One region of the Lactiplantibacillus sp. B652 genome, then DNA from elsewhere that is predicted to be linked to it. Evidence: predicted binding sites of a transcription regulator. Region 1 holds the regulator's gene; the other holds the start of a gene.
The links. Region 1 encodes LexA, which represses DNA repair genes until DNA is damaged. Its sites were predicted from a motif close to CNAACANNTGTTNG; they were not measured.
Positions count from the first base shown of each region.

Region 2: the regulator LexA is predicted to act here: its motif matches at 1,399-1,412, upstream of MZO40_RS03745 (replication-associated recombination protein A).

Region 1 is NZ_JAMSKY010000003.1:157,082-160,286, forward strand. Features, by position in the region: gene MZO40_RS05560 (hydroxymethylglutaryl-CoA synthase) at 1-464, shown strand, start outside; gene MZO40_RS05565 (hypothetical protein) at 513-1,145, opposite strand; gene lexA (transcriptional repressor LexA) at 1,421-2,053, opposite strand; gene MZO40_RS05575 (DUF896 domain-containing protein) at 2,185-2,442, shown strand; gene MZO40_RS05580 (YneF family protein) at 2,540-2,776, shown strand; gene MZO40_RS05585 (1-acyl-sn-glycerol-3-phosphate acyltransferase) at 2,833-3,205, opposite strand, start outside.
Region 2 is NZ_JAMSKY010000002.1:214,201-217,405, forward strand. Features, by position in the region: gene MZO40_RS03745 (replication-associated recombination protein A) at 6-1,355, opposite strand; gene gndA (NADP-dependent phosphogluconate dehydrogenase) at 1,539-2,975, opposite strand.

The sequences.
Region 1 (3,205 bases):
ATACAAAGATGGGACTTAAAGCACTTCGGAGCGCCTTGCCATTAGTAGATGATGCCCAACAAGCGAGTTGGCTCGCCCATTTCGAGCACGCTCGGCAACTAAATCGACAGGTGGGTAACTTGTACACCGGCTCATTGTACTTGAGTTTGTTGTCACAATTGTTGACTGATGACAAATTAAAGGCCGGTGACCGCTTAGGCTTATTCAGTTATGGTTCCGGGGCTGAAGGTGAATTCTTCACGGGTGAGTTGCAACCAGATTACCAAGCCGGCTTGGATGTTGGGTTACCACAACGGTTAGCACGCCGTCAACGGGTCAGTGTGTCCGAGTACGAAAAGCTGTTCAACGGACAGTTAGCTTGGCGCGCGGATGACCAGACCATTGATGTGGCCGATGATCCTCATCGATTCGTCTTGACTGGTCAGCAGGATGAGCAACGCCAGTACTTGGATCGTGAGGCTTAATAAAAAAGCGCTTGTTACTAGCAAGATGGCTAGAACAAGTGCTTTTTGTTATTTGAAATTATTAGCGGTAATGACACCATCTTTGACACTCAACAAGGTCTTATCTGTCGTATCAGGTTGCAAAAGTTGAATCGTATAGCCAGCAGCTAAATTCTTTTTAAGCGACTTGGATAGGGACTTGAAATTGGAAGTGATTGTCGTGATGGCCTTCTGGTTTTCATCAGGATACGATTTGATCGTTTTTAACGATTTGACGTATTTTTTACCGGTTGGAGTAATCGTATATGTCTTAGTGGCTTTCGTGAAGGCGACGGTACCAATTGACTTGTAATTTTCCTGCAACTGTTTGAGAATATTTTCTTCGTTCAACTTAGTCGTCGCAGCCTCACGCTTGGCGCTACCTTCATTAAAGACAACTTGTGAGGAACTTAAACTCGTCGTTTTAGACTTACTCGTGCTGGAACTGCTTGTCGAACTCGAAGCAGTCTGGCTGGTGGTTGCGGCGTGTGACTGGTTATAAGGCCAGTATGGCAATTTGATCACCGCATAGATGGTGACCACCGCGCTCAGAACCGTTACGACTGTCAGAAACTTCCAACCACCACCGGTTTGACGTGCGTAAATCACAGAAAATAATGCTAATAGAAAAACAATCAAGCCCATAATGGCTAGGAACAACATGTAACCAACTCCCAATGTTTGAAATAGTATAATCATTATACCATTGAACTATCGACCAGTTCGGGTGGAATTCAAATATTTTATCTTTGGCAGCCAGTGCAATGCCAAAATCATCACATGACCCATGACTTGTACTGGTTTGTAGCGGGGCCGGAAAGTGGAATCAGCCGTATCGCCCAGATTAATTGGCACGACCTACAATTAAACGTCTCCGAAGTGGTGATTGTTTGACTGAAAAATAAAAAAGGTGGCACAAGGCCACCTTAAATTAGTGTTTATTGATAGAGCATATCACGGTAGAGTCCCACAACTTTACCTAATACGGAGACGTTATTTAAAATAATTGGCGCCATCGTATCATTTTCTGGCTGTAGGCGGTAATGGTCTGCTTCCTTGAAGAACCGCTTGCAAGTGGCTTCGTTCTCGTCGGTCATCGCAATGATGATGTCGCCATTGTCAGCCGAGCTTTGACGGCGAACGATGACTTGGTCACCATTCATGATGCCAATGTTGATCATACTTTCACCGCGAATCGTCAGCATAAACAGATCGCCGCCAAATGATTCGAGTTCTTTTGGAATTGGAAAATAGTCAGTTGCTTCTTGGACTGCGAGAATTGGCTGGCCGGCAGTGACGGTCCCAAGCACTGGAATCTGGTGGGGCGTTGTTTCGACTCCGAGGGCTTCAAAACCAGCAGGCGTGACTTCGATTGCTCGCGGCTTAGTCGGGTCCTTTTGAATTAACCCTTTCTTTTCAAGCCGTGAAATATGTCCGTGAACGGTGGAAGTCGAAGATAAGTCAACGGCTTCGCCAATTTCACGTACGGTTGGCGGATATCCTTTTTCATTGACGCGTTCATAAATAAAACGGAGAACGGCCATTTGTTTGCTTTCCGATGTTTTACTCATCTTGGCACCTCATTTTTTTGTCATTAATGGTTAAACCAATTGTAGCATAGCGTTTGCCAGCTTTCAAACAAATGTTCGGTTGACAAACACAATTAATTGATTTAGTGTCCATTTTCGTGTATATTGCTTTGATGAAGGGAGCTGCTGCTTTGATTTCAAAAGAATTAATCGCTCGGATCAATGAGTTGGCTCATAAGGCGAAAGCTGAAGGGCTCACCGAGTTAGAAGAAGCGGAACGACAAGAGTTACGCGAAAAATATTTAAAAGAATTCCGGGCTGGGTTTCGGCAACAAGTCGAAATGCTTCAGGTCTATGATAAGGACGGTAAGGAAGTTACCCCAGAAAAGGTCCGCCAGGTTCAACGTGATCGCGGTCTCCGGGATGATTAACCGATTTCAGGAAAATTTGCCAACTGACAAATTTTCCTTTTCTTTTATTATTAATTTGTGTAGACTAGTTTAATGAAGACTGTAATAAGGGAGGGGAATGACTGTGTCTACTGGAATTTGGATTTTAATCGTCGTGATCGGTGTATTGGTCGGTTTAACCGGTGGTTTCTTTGGTGCGCGACACTATATGCAAAACTACTTGAAGCAAAACCCGCCGATTAGCGAAGAAATGCTTCGGAGCATGATGATGCAAATGGGTCAGCGCCCATCCGAAAAGAAGCTTCATCAGATGTTGAACTCGATGAAGGCTGCTTCTAAAAACGATAAAAAGTAAGCATTCAAAAAAGTGCCGGTCGCAAGTTGCAACCGACACTTTTTTGATGGCTAGACCTATTTCTTGGTACTAGCAGGATCAACGTATTTGAAGGATGGATCAATTTGTCGATCCAAGTCATCAAACGCCGTTAACATTTGTGTTTCAATTAGTTTTTGACCGGCATCATCGAGTTTGAGCTTGCGGTCAACGTAAATTGGTTCACCGAAGCGTACGGTGACTTGCTGGCGACTAAACAGTTGTTTGAAGGTCAATGGGCCTTGATATACCGTTGGAACGAGTGGGACACCCGCCATCTTGGCAATCACGGTCGCACCGCCTTTTAATTCTTGCGAGTGGCGCGTTCCTGAAGGGTACATAATCAGTGATAATTTGCCGCTTCGCAAAAATTTGACGGGCGTCTTGATGGCGGACGGACCGGGGTGTTTC
Region 2 (3,205 bases), on a different contig from region 1:
AATTTTTATGTCTCGTCATCTGGCTGGTCATTCGACTGGTGTTGCTGGTGCCACTGACGAATTGCAGCCAGCCGTTGTTGCCAGGCTTTCTCTTGTCCTTGGCTGGTTGGCTCGTAATAATGATGCGTACTCAACTCGGCTGGCATCGTGGTCATGGTCGTTAATTTATCGGCTGTGTCATGTGCATATTGATAATCGGAACCATAACCTAAATCTTTCATTAATTTTGTGGGTGCATTACGAATCTGTAATGGCACTGGCAAATTCCCCGTCGCCTTGATGTCAGCTTGTGCGGCTGATTTCGCTGCATACAGCGCATTGGATTTCGGCGCGAGCGCCAAATAAGTGACTGCTTCGGTCAGGTTGACGTCACACTCTGGCATCCCAATCATCTGGCAGGCTTGAAAGACCGCGACAGTCAGCGGCAAGGCTTGGCGGTCTGCCAGGCCAATATCTTCACTGGCAAATCGAATCAGCCGGCGCGCAATGTATAGCGGATCCTCACCACCCGCAAGCATCCGCATCAACCAGTAAATGGCAGCATCCACGTCACTATTCCGCATCGATTTATGCAAGGCAGAAATGATATTATAGTGTTCCTCACCATGCTTGTCGTAGCGCAATGACTTGGTATTGATCAGCTGCGATAATCCAGCCGTAGTGATCGTCACGTCTTGTCCATGACGGTCGCCGTTTAGCACCGCCATCTCTAGTGTATTTAGCGCCATCCGGGCATCCCCATTCGCAAATTCCGCAATTAATTGGAGCGTATCAGGTTGCAGATGGATGGTTAAGTCCGGGAACCCATTGGGATTGTCTAGCGCGCCTTGCAAAACGGCGACCAATGCGTCCGTCGTCAATGCTTTTAAGACTAACACTTTACACCGTGAGAGTAACGCCGCGTTGATCTCAAACGATGGATTTTCAGTTGTCGCCCCAATTAGGGTGATACTTCCCCGTTCAACATACGGCAAAAAGGCGTCTTGTTGGGCTTTATTGAACCGATGAATTTCATCAATGAATACGATCGTCTTTTCACCAAAATCGCGGTTGGCTTCGGCCTCATCCATAATTTCACGAATCGCCTTGATGCCACTAGTGACCGCGCTAAACGTAATAAAATGCGACTGTGTCTGCTGGGCAATGATTTCAGCCAATGTCGTCTTACCGACCCCGGGTGGTCCCCAGAAAATCAGCGACGGTAACTGGTCTTCAGCAATCAGTTGCCGCAATAGTTTACCTGGGCCTAATAAATGGTCTTGGCCTTTGAAGCCATCCAAGTTCACCGGCCGAACCCGATAGGCCAATGGACTCGCGCTGGCCTTGTCGGGATTAAATAATGATTCTTGCCGCATGGCAATCCCTACTTTCACGAGAATACTTAGTTCTATTTTAACGCAAACATATGTTCTTAGCCACTAAAACCCTCATTTAATCAAACTTGCACTCGTTTTGCCAAAATTCATCTCACGACAAAATAAAAAACTGCGACCAACAATCAAAATTGTCGGTCACAGTTCATTTCAATTAGCTAAACTTTATTGTTCTTCGTACCAACTGTAATGGAACAAGCCTTCACGGTCAGTCCGTTCGTAGGTGTGGGCACCGAAGTAATCCCGTTGTGCTTGTAACAAGTTAGCAGGTAAAACTTCTGCACGGTATGAGTCATAGTATGACAATGCCGCACTGAATGAAGGTACTGGTACACCAGCTTGGATGGCAAGACTCAATACTTCACGAGTTGATTGTTGATACTTAGCTGCGATTTCAGCAAAGTAGTCGTCCATCAACAAGTTGTTTAAATCTGGCTTCTTATCAAATGCATCGGTGATGTTTTGTAAGAATTGGGCCCGGATAATGCAGCCGGCACGCCAGATTTGAGCAAGTTCACCGAACTTCAGATCCCAGTTATAGTGTTCAGAAGCGAACCGTAATTGTTCGAAGCCTTGCGCATAACTCATGATTTTACTGAAGTAGAGCGCTTGACGAATCTTTTCAACCAATTCTTCCTTGGCTGGTAATTTAACGTCAGCAGTTGGGCCAGCTAACTTCTTAGAAGCAGCAACCCGTTCGTTCTTCATCATTGAGATGTAACGTGCATAAACGGCTTCAGTAATGACTGATTGTGGGACTTGGATGTTCAACGCATCTTCGGAACTCCACTTACCAGTTCCCTTGTTGTTCCCACGGTCTAAGATCATGTCAACGATTGGCTTGGTCTTGTCTTCGCCTAAATCATCTTTACGTGACAAGATATCAGCGGTGATTTCGATCAAGTAGCTGCTTAATTCGCCCTTGTTCCAATCAGTAAAGATATCGGACATTTCGTCAACCGATAACCCAGCAACGTTACGCATAATGTTGTAAGATTCGTCGATTAATTCTTCGTCCCCGTATTCGATACCGTTGTGGACCATCTTGACGTAGTGACCAGCACCATTCGGGCCAATGTAAGTGACGCAAGGTGCGCCGTCTTGAGGGGCCTTAGCAGAGATCTTTTCCAAGATTGGGGCAACTAAGTCATAAGCTTCCTTTTGGCCACCAGGCATCAATGATGGGCCTTGTAAGGCGCCTAATTCACCACCGGAAACACCCATGCCAATGAAGTTGATTCCTGATTTGTCCAAACGAGCGTTACGAGCCATCGTGTCGTTAAAGTTGGTGTTCCCACCATCAATTAAGACATCGCCCTTATCTAGTAATGGTAATAATTCATCAATCACAGCATCAGTTGGCTTACCAGCCTTGACCATCATGATGATTCGACGTGGTGTTTCAAGTGAAGCGACAAAGTCTTCGATCTTGTAACTTGGAACGAGTTGCTTATCAGCGTGGTCCTTAACGACCTTTTCAGTCTTAGAACCCGTCCGGTTAAAAATCGCAACTTTGTAGCCGCGGCTTTCGATGTTCAACGCCAGGTTTTTACCCATGACGGCCATCCCAATGACACCAATTTGTGGTTTTTCATTACTCATTAGTTTATTGCCTCCCAATTTTTAATACGCAACTATCGTACCAGAAAAAGCGTTCTTTATAAAGTAAATGACCGCAAATTTCAAAATTAATTTCATATAAGTCATTACAGGAAGAAATTAATTTTCATGAATCATGCTATTTTCTAAGTTCAAGACTAGTTACCATTGAAATTCGTGGCATCAAATCGAACAGTCCGCGTTATCTCGCTTAAAACGGCCCATCACCCTCT